Regions from separate parts of the Cytobacillus sp. FSL H8-0458 genome, predicted to be linked through region 2. Evidence: riboswitches for the same ligand, from Rfam matches in the RefSeq annotation. Region 2 holds a riboswitch; each other region holds the start of a gene.
The links. Region 2 has a riboswitch for thiamine pyrophosphate ahead of thiC (phosphomethylpyrimidine synthase ThiC). Riboswitches for the same ligand answer to the same signal wherever they lie in the genome.
Positions count from the first base shown of each region.

Region 1: linked by a shared signal. The riboswitch ahead of NYE23_RS08805 (3-oxoacyl-ACP reductase) and the one ahead of thiC (phosphomethylpyrimidine synthase ThiC) in region 2 are both predicted to bind thiamine pyrophosphate.
Region 3: linked by a shared signal. The riboswitch ahead of NYE23_RS14470 (YkoF family thiamine/hydroxymethylpyrimidine-binding protein) and the one ahead of thiC (phosphomethylpyrimidine synthase ThiC) in region 2 are both predicted to bind thiamine pyrophosphate.

Region 1 is NZ_JBBOBR010000001.1:1,818,514-1,821,793, reverse strand. Features, by position in the region: gene thiD (bifunctional hydroxymethylpyrimidine kinase/phosphomethylpyrimidine kinase) at 1-73, opposite strand, end outside; gene thiM (hydroxyethylthiazole kinase) at 76-891, opposite strand; gene NYE23_RS08805 (3-oxoacyl-ACP reductase) at 905-1,666, opposite strand; TPP riboswitch at 1,772-1,884, opposite strand; gene NYE23_RS08800 (OsmC family protein) at 2,000-2,449, shown strand; gene NYE23_RS08795 (Cof-type HAD-IIB family hydrolase) at 2,488-3,237, opposite strand.
Region 2 is NZ_JBBOBR010000001.1:3,692,528-3,695,807, forward strand. Features, by position in the region: gene thiC (phosphomethylpyrimidine synthase ThiC) at 1-1,549, opposite strand, end outside; TPP riboswitch at 1,678-1,792, opposite strand; gene NYE23_RS18430 (hypothetical protein) at 1,987-2,271, opposite strand; gene NYE23_RS18435 (bifunctional metallophosphatase/5'-nucleotidase) at 2,452-3,280, shown strand, end outside.
Region 3 is NZ_JBBOBR010000001.1:2,966,802-2,970,081, reverse strand. Features, by position in the region: gene NYE23_RS14475 (ECF transporter S component) at 1-519, opposite strand, end outside; gene NYE23_RS14470 (YkoF family thiamine/hydroxymethylpyrimidine-binding protein) at 521-1,126, opposite strand; TPP riboswitch at 1,506-1,607, opposite strand; gene NYE23_RS14465 (Cof-type HAD-IIB family hydrolase) at 1,834-2,700, shown strand; gene NYE23_RS14460 (coproporphyrinogen III oxidase) at 2,955-3,280, shown strand, end outside.

The DNA.
Region 1 (3,280 bases), 1.9 Mb from region 2:
TTAAATCTGCCTGAATACCCGCACCGCCGCCGCTGTCTGATCCTGCTATGGTTAATGCTTTGTTCACCTTCATATTTATTCCCCTCCTATCTGACTAAAAGAGCCGCGCAATTCAACATCTGCACCTGAAATAGTATATAAGCTATTTAAGAACTCAATTTGGAAAGTGCCCGGACCTCTGCCATCCGTTTTTTCTGCAGCCATTTCGGCTGCAGAGCCATACACGATCAAGGAAGCAGCTGCCGCTTTTACTGGATCCTTTTCAACAGCTGCGAAAGCTCCAATGACAGAAGTCAAAAGACATCCGGCACCTGTTACTTTCGTTAACAGTGGATGGCCATTGTTGATCATAAGAGTTGAATGTCCATCTGAAACGATGTCTTGTTTCCCTGTAATGACGGTGACTGCACCAAGTTTATTTGCTGCCGACTTTGCGAGCTCAGAAGTGTTTCCCTCTGCTTCTCCGGCATCAACGCCCTTAATATTCCACTGCTGTCCTGCTGCATTGGCAATTTCTGCAGCATTGCCTCTTATGATGTTAATATCTAATTCTTTCATTATTCTATTGGCTGTTTCTGTGCGATAAGCTGTCGCGCCGGCACCAACCGGGTCAAAAACTACCGGCACCCCATGCTGATTGGCTGATTTTCCTGCGATAAGCATGCTTTTCACTTCTTTTTCAGTCAGTGTTCCCATATTGAGAACCAGCGCCCCGGCGATTTTAGCCATATCAGCCGCCTCTTCATGCGCGTATGCCATTACAGGTGATGCCCCAATTGCCAGCAGGCCATTGGCAGTAAAATTGGTTACCACCACATTTGTAATATTATGTACAAGAGGGTTTGACTCTCTTACTTTATCTAATAGACTGCTAATCTCCTGAATGTTCATCTAAAATCCTCCTTTAATTCATCACTAGTCCGCCATCCACAACCAAATTCTGTCCTGTAACTGCCCTTGCCCAGGGAGAAGCGAAGAAGACTATCGCATCTGCCACTTCTGCAGGTTCTGTGACTTTTCTTAATGGAGTCGAGTTTTCGATAATTTCAAAGACTTCCTTAGAGGTCGAAGCACTGGCGTCTGTCGTTTTTAACAAACCGCCCGATACCATATTTGCAGTAATTCCATATTGGCCCAGCTCATTCGCCATATTTCTGGTGAAGCCTAATAAAGCAGCTTTGCTGGTCGTATAGTCATGATAGGGTACAACTGGATGCTGGAATAGGTTGGTGCCGACCGAGATTATCCTGCCAAACTCCTGTTTTTTCATATCTTCAATACCTGCCTGAACTGTGTTCAATGCTCCCAGAATTGCACCTTCCAGCTGATTTTTGTAATCATCCCATTTAATTGTTTCTGCATCTTTTTTTGAAACAGGGTCAAATTGAAAATTCACCAGTGCATTATTGACTATGGTTGTAATGGGTGCTCCAAAGTGTTCCTTCGTCTTTTTAAACATGGATTTCACTTGAACTCTGTCCCGAACATCAGCACGAATGGCAATGGCTGTTTCGCCAATTTCCTTCTGCAAAGCATGGGCTTTTTCCTCGCTATGGAAATAGTTAATGACAATTCTCGCCCCTTCTCTCGAGAATGCTTTTGCTGTTTCTTTGCCCAACCCTCTGCTGCTGCCTGTAATAATGACAATCTGATCGTTAAGATTCATAGAAAATCCTCCTTATTGATAGCCAATTCATTTGTTTTGAGAACAAAATAAAAACCAGATCCGAAATTGGACCTGGCTGAATAATCTATAGAGAATCATGCTTGTTCTCCGAAATTACTACTTTCCTACGCTGGTATGATCCAGATCAGGTCCCAAGGGTAAAAAACAGTCCGGTTTCTTTCTCAGCCCGCGAGCATCGGGCACCCCTAGCAGTAAAACTATTAAGTTGACTATTTTCATCTTAGCCTGAAACGTGAAATCTGTAAAGTCTTGCAATTCTGCCTGTTCCTCTTTAATGTGTAAGGAGAAATACATAACTTGGAGGGTTTAAATATGGCTGAACACCATTTTCATTTAAAAGCTCACTGGCCTGGCCTTCGCAATGATGTGGGAGAAATTGAAACAGGTGGGCTGAAAACAAAGGTATCAATACCGCCCGAAATGGATGGTCCTGGAATTGGAACCAATCCGGATGAAATGCTGCTGGGGGCGGCGGCCACTTGTTATATTATTACCCTGGCAGCCATGATGGAACGCAGCCGGCTTGAGAAAGATGACCTAACGATGGAATCAGTCGGTGTTGTGGATGTGACCAAAGGTGTGATTACCTACAGGAAAATCATTCATCGCCCGGTTATCGTGCTGAAGGCAGATGCCGATGAAAAGGACCATGCACTTGCGCGAAAGCTGGCCCAAAAAGCAGAAGCATCCTGCATGATCTCAAGGGCAATTAAAGGGAATGTGAAAGTCGAGTTGCAGGAAACCGTACTTAGATCAAAGTAGTGAATCAAAAAACCGGCTTAATAGCCGGTTTTTGTTCACTAAAATGCCCATTTTCTGATTGCCTGTGCAACACCGGCTTCATTATTGGTTCCCGTCACTGCATCGGCTGTTTCTTTCACGATTTCCTGGGCATTTCCCATCGCTACTCCCCAGCCTGATTCCTCAATCATGGCAATATCGTTCAAGCTGTCACCCATGGCCATTACATTTTCCATGGAAATGCCCAGAAGCTCTGTTACCTTCTGGATCCCTTTGGCTTTGTTGATGCCCAGAGCATTGACTTCAATATTGGTTAAGCTTGAGTTAGTAATTTCCAGATCGCCTTTTGTCTGCAGTTCCTTATGAATCAGTTCCCTGATGTTATCATCTGAAATATCAAATCCAAATTTGAGCCATTCATGTTCATGGATATTTTCCGGCATTTCGTTGTTCCAGACCTGTTCGCAGCTGGTGGCCCAGAAATTGGTCTTATGTGACTGTGATAAGTTCCACATCCATTCCATAACTTTGGAATCAACGGGAGCTCTTGAGATTGATTCTCCGTCCGGTCCAAATATTTCACTGCCATTAACCGTGATTAAGTAGGAGTTTAATTCCAGGGAATCGGCATGATCGCCTGCTGTAAGCCTTGATCTTCCGGTGCTCAAGATGACTTCAATTCCTTTCTCCTTTGCCTCTTTTATGGCTGCACGGTTCTCTTCAGGAATTTCCCCTTTGGAATTTAATAAAGTTCCATCCATATCGAGAGCAATTAACTTGATCTGCGGTGGAATTTTTGATTCTGTCATGATCCTCTCCCTTTCTTCTATTAACACAATAAAGCCATTATAT
Region 2 (3,280 bases):
GATTGAATTGATCTATCCAGCGGAATTCAAAACGGGCTTTTGACAGGGCATCATCCCTTTTTTGCGCTCCTGGATGTCCCTTTGCCAGATCTGCAGCATGCGCGGCAATTTTATACGTGATGACACCCTCGCGCACATCGTCTCTATTTGGCAAACCCAAATGTTCTTTAGGGGTAACATAGCAAAGCATTGCCGTCCCATACCAGCCTATCATGGCAGCCCCGATTGCAGAGGTAATATGGTCATATCCCGGAGCTATATCAGTCGTAAGGGGTCCGAGTGTATAGAATGGTGCTTCTTTACAGATTTCCAATTGTTTATCCATATTCTCCTTGATTAAATGCATTGGAACATGTCCAGGACCCTCGACCATTACCTGTACATCATGTTCCCAAGCAATTTTCGTCAGCTCCCCAAGTGTTTCAAGCTCCGCAAATTGAGCCCCATCATTTGCATCTGCAATCGATCCCGGCCGAAGTCCATCCCCCAGGGAAAAGGCCACATCATAAGCTTTCATGATTTCGCAGATTTCTTCAAAGTGTGTATATAAAAAGTTCTCTTTATGATGATGCAGGCACCATTGGGCCATAATGGATCCGCCCCTCGACACAATTCCGGTCAGCCTTTTGGCAGTAAGCGGTACATAACGCAAAAGGACACCTGCATGGATTGTAAAATAATCAACACCCTGCTCTGCCTGTTCGATTAAGGTATCCCTATATATTTCCCACGTGAGGTCCTCAGCAATGCCATTCACCTTTTCAAGTGCCTGGTAAATGGGAACAGTCCCGACCGGAACAGCGGAGTTCCTGATAATCCATTCGCGTGTAGTATGAATATTTTTACCGGTAGACAGATCCATAATTGTATCTGCCCCCCATCGGGTAGCCCAGGTCATTTTCTCTACCTCTTCTTCAATAGAGGATGAAACAGCCGAGTTTCCAATGTTCGCATTAATCTTCACGTGAAAATTTCTTCCGATAATCATTGGCTCTGTCTCAGGATGATTGATGTTGGAAGGAATAATCGCCCGTCCTCTTGCTACTTCAGACCGCACAAATTCCGGTTCCATATTTTCCCGAATGGCTATAAACTCCATCTCAGGGGTAATGATTCCCTTTTTTGCATAGTGAAGCTGGGTGACATTCTTCCCTCTTATCGCTCTCAATGGCTTGCGGGATAAGCCAGGAAAGACTTTATGATTAGCACGCGGATCATGTTCATCGCGGAACCCGTTATCCTCGGGCTTAATTTCCCGCCCATCATACTCTTCAACATCCCCGCGTTCCTGAATCCACCGGCTTTTCACAGCGGGAAGCCCTGTTTTTAGATCTGCCGTGTATTGAGGATCCGTATAAGGCCCGCTCGTATCATATAAGCGAACCGGCTCATTGATTTCTTCTCCAAAAGTACCGGTGGTGGGACTTAATTCTATCTCCCGCATTGGAACCTTGATATCCGGTCTGGATCCTCCCACATAGATTTTTTTGCTGCCAGTAAAGCTCGACATAATAGAAATACTTTCCTGATTTAATGAACTTGCAGTCATTGATCATCTCTCCCTTATTAAAAAATATAAGGACGAGACCTGGAACCGAGGTAGTGCAAGATATGTAAAAAAGCCGGTCCACATAATGATGGACCGGCTTAACCGCAGATGTCTTTGCACAAAGAAACCTTTGCACATTCTAACTTCCCCACGCTGGTATAATCCAGATCAGGTCCAAAGAGTCAAGAAACTTTAGTGCGTTTCTTTCTCAGCCCAAGCTATTGGGCACCCCTAGTTATTGCTATTTAATTCTATTTTAGTATACATAATTCTGAAAACAAATAAAAGGTATTTTTATAATCCCGCAAGATCACTTGTATTCCTGTAGCTGAATGCTTCACGCCCTTTAAGATTAGACTTTCCAATCCTGAAAAAAAGCACACAAAACGCCTGCCATTAGCAGACGTTTTCCACAAACTTTAGATGTGTATCATCAATTAGTTCTCTTCAGAACCACCATCGTTCATATCAATATCATTTTCATCCATGTTCTCTTCATCCTGAGGGGATTCTTCATTCATGCCGGGTTCTTCCATATCAGACTCCTCTGATGTGCCGGGATCCTGCATTTCACTATCTTCATTATTGTTTTCTTCCATTTGATTGTCTTCCAATTCTACATCTTCCGTTTCCGGCGGCGGCTCCTGTTCATCTGTTCCGCACCCTGCCAACAATAATCCTGCACCCAATGGGACTGAAAGTAATAGCTTCTTATATTTCACTGTTGTCATCTCCTTTGGCAGTATTATGTTTCTTAATATGAGCTTACCCTTTATCAAATTGGATAAACACGTGCAGTTTAGCAGGATTTTTTCATTTTCTTGCCGCCATAATGCCCCCTTACGATTAAATCCCCAATATCTGCAAATACTATCCCTGCCGCAAATACTGGAGGTTGATTGATGAAAGTACTTATCTCCCTTATATTATTTAGCTTCCTGGGAATGCCTCTGGGAAAAAAAGATCAATGGGATAGGCAAGGCCTCTCTGAAGATTATCATGGCCATATTGAAGATCGCTCAGAAGGGCCATACAAGAAAGTCCAGTTGCTGGGAATCAATGATTTCCATGGCCAGCTGAATGTGACCCGGCAGATTAACGGCAGACCAGCAGGACGTGCGGATTATCTCGCTGCCTATTTGCGCCAGCGTGCCGCAGAAAATGAAAATACCATCCTGCTTCATACTGGAGACATGATAGGAGCCAGTCCTCCTGTATCTGCCCTCCTGCAGGATGAACCGACCATTGAATTTTTGAATAAAATGGGGTTTGATATTGGCACCATCGGTAACCATGAATTCGACAGGGGCCTGGATGAACTGCTTCGCTTACTAAATGGCGGAAGCCCTTCAGCTGCAAAGAGTTACCCCGGCTCCCGCTTTCCATGGATTGCAGCCAATGTTATCAGTCAGAATTCTGGCAAGCCCATCCTTCCTCCCTATAAGATTTTAAATGTCAGCGGGGTCCCAATAGGGTTTATCGGTGTGATCATGAAACAAACACCAAGCTTTTCCTCACCAAATAGTGTGAAGGGCCTTACCTTCACTGATGAAGCGGAAGCAATCAATACGTATACACGGGAACTTAAAAAGCAAGGAGTAAGAGCCATTGTGGTACTGGCCCATGTTCCCGGCAAATCAAAACCAAATGGAGAACTAGCCACGGGCCAGCTAATAGAATTGGCCCATCAAGCAGATGACGAAGTTGATATTATGTTCGGAGGCCACAGTC
Region 3 (3,280 bases), 730 kb from region 2:
TGCAAGGCTTTCGCTCAGCCATTTGCCCAGCAATCCAGCTAGTAAAGCACCGCTGATCAGCCTCACAAAAAACATAGCAGTTACATAACCGGGTGAGAGGGCCGCATAGCCGGAAATGAAGTAGCCCCAAATAAAGCTTGTAACAGAAGAGCCCATGCCGGCAGCAATTAACACCCATGTCCGGTAATTATTCCATTTCGCGGCCGCAAAAACAGCTTCCGCTCCAATCCCCTGAATCATGCCAGACAAAATCAGGCGGGGACCGACTGCATTGCCGATCATGACTTCAATCGCTGCAGCGATGGTTTCCGATAAGAAAGCTGCCCCGGGTTTTCTGATTATGTACGCTGCGAGAATTGAAACAATAAACCAAATGCCAAAAATAAGATCATAGCCAATTAAGCCGAACATTGCATATAGCACGTTGCCAAATTGCATGAATACCAGGTATACAACTGCAAACACGACAGCGAGTACAGACAAAACAATGACTTCACGAAGCTTCCACTTTTCAAGCATATTATTCAGTCTCCTTTTTGGATGGACTATTGGCAGACATATTCACCGTCATAACAATATGCGCAGAATTGCTTTTCTTACAGTTTTCAAAAGCATCCTCAAGTGTTTTAAAAACAGAGTGTGCATCCCCATCTAATCTTGAAGCATAATGCACCCCTTTAGTAAAAGTTCCCTGATTCTTTGCAAGCTCGACCTGGTCCATAATGACATTCATGTAATCAGGAATCCCCATCGGATAAAGGGCGAACTGGACCGCGACTTCCTGGCTGATCCCTGCTGCTGATTCTTCATTTGCCCGTTCCTCATTCTCAGCAAGATAAGCATCTCCTGCAGTATCACCGGGACATCCATTTGAAAAAGTGCCGTTAAATACTACATGGTCTCCATGCTTAACTGTTTCAAGATAAATAGCTTTGACCACATCGAAAACATGATTAGATCTGCCTCGCACACAGGTGCTCACATCATCTGTTTCCATCCATACCTTGCTCGTGTCCACTTCTTTTAGAGCTGATAAAATAACATCAGCAAACCTGTCAGTCATGGGGTAAATCGAAAACCTGCACCCTGTAATTTCACTTGTTCCGCATAGAAAATTTTCCTGCATTTTTTCATCCTCCTATTTAAGTTTTAATGAAAGGCTATTTTCGCAAAGTTGTTGCTTTTTGTATCTTATTTACTGAGTTGATTGGAGCGGAAGGTGCGAGATTCTCAAAAATGCATTCGCATTTTCTTCGTGCGGTGTTTTCCGAGGAAGCTTATTCAACCTCCTGCGGGAGTTGCGGGACAGGTGAGACCCCGCAGACGCGAAGCGTCGAGGAGGCTCACCGCCCGCCCCGCGGAAAGCGAGCAGCCTGGAGCGGAAATCAACGGACAACATTAATATGCCAAAAACAACAATTTATACGAAAAGAGCCTAATGAAAATAAAAAACTGCATTCCCATAAGGAAATGCAGTTGAATGTTATCAATACACTATAAATGATAGCCGTTCACCTGCACTTCCCCACGCTGGTATTATCCAGATCGGGTGATAAGAGTCAGAACGGATTGTTCTTCTCAGCCAAAAAGCTCCCCTAGTGCAAAACTTTGATATGCAGTTTTAATGACTCCATCTTAATACGGAGCAAACAAAATGTAAATGAATAATTTATCATTTTTTATATCAAATGATCGGAAAATCAGACAATAGCCGTCATTAAGCAGTAAGCTATGAAAATATTTCCGCATTGTCCATGTTATGTTCTAATCAAGTCCTTTCCTTCATAAAAGTGTAATAGGACAATTTTACACCGAGAATAGGGGGCAAATTGGATGATATACAGAATGCTTGCTTTAAACATAGACGGAACACTACTCCAATCAAATGGAAGACTTCATAAATCAACAAAAGAAGCGATAGAATATGTTCAGCAAAAGGGAATTTATGTAACACTTGTCACTTCCAGAAGCTTTCCATCCGCGAAAAAAGTGGCTAAAGCATTGAAAATCAATTCTTTGCTGGTCACACACAGGGGGGCATATATTGCAGCCTCCCAGGAAAAACCGATATTTGTAAAAAGGATTCAGGAAGATGAAACGTTTGAAATCGTGCGCCTGCTTGAAGGCTTTACCTGTCAAATCAGGCTGGTGCACGAAAAATATTCCCTTGCCAACAAAACGAAGCTCAATACCAATATGCTTGCTAAAACTGTTTTTACAACCGGCGATCCCATTTTTTTTTCCCAGCAATTTGTGGATTCATTAAGTGACACCATATTAGATGAGCCGGTCACACCGCCGAAAATTGAAGTGTACTTTGAAGATAAAGAAGACCTTGAGGATGCTAAGACAGCCATTTGGGGCATGTTTGAAAATGTAGAAGTCATTAAACTGAATGATCTGAGGATGGACATTGTTCCTTCAGGAGTTTCAAAGCTGAATGGTTTGCTTTATTTATGTGAACATCTTGGAATTTCCAGAAACCAAATGGTCGTCATAGGAGATTCTGAAGATGATCTGGAAATGATTGAAGCCGCCGGTCTGGGTGTGGCAATGGGCAATGCCCCGGCAGATGTAAAAAAGGCAGCAGACTGGCTGACACGATCTAATGACCAGAGCGGTGTAAGCTACATGGTTAAAGAACATTTCCGCAAACAGCATCCAATTGACTTCCTGAAGAAAATGAATCTGTTAAAATAAAATTGAATGAAAGAGAGTCGGTCAGGCAGATCGGCTCTCTTTTTTGATTTAGGGCAATGGATAAAGAGAAAGATAGAAAAAGAGTGAATTAAATAAAGCGATCCAAAGTATTCACTTCCCTGATATTGACCTTGTTTCCCCATTTCTGTACACTAAAAGGAGTTTGTCAACATCAATTATAAAGACTCTGCAGCTGCCATCAGTGAGATGAAACACCGGCAGATTATTATATTTTCTAAAAAAAGGTGATAGATTTGAACATTTCAATTTTAGGCATACAGGATGAACGATTCCATCGGCCGCTTCGGCTGATTGGGAACCTCTTTTTTGAAGAATGTGAAGTGGTGCTGGGTGAGAATTCTGCAGCAGATCTGACAATTTCTTTTCAGATTGAGCGAGGACAACACATTAAAGCTGCTGCAGAGCTTACTGATAAAGACAGCAGACATCTTACAGCCAATTTTGAAAAAAATTTCGTTCCGGCTGAGTCAGAAAAAGAGAATTTTAAACAAGTGAAGAATGCTGTATCACATGTATATCTGACTGTTTTGCAGGAATGGACGGGCATTACCCAGAAGTG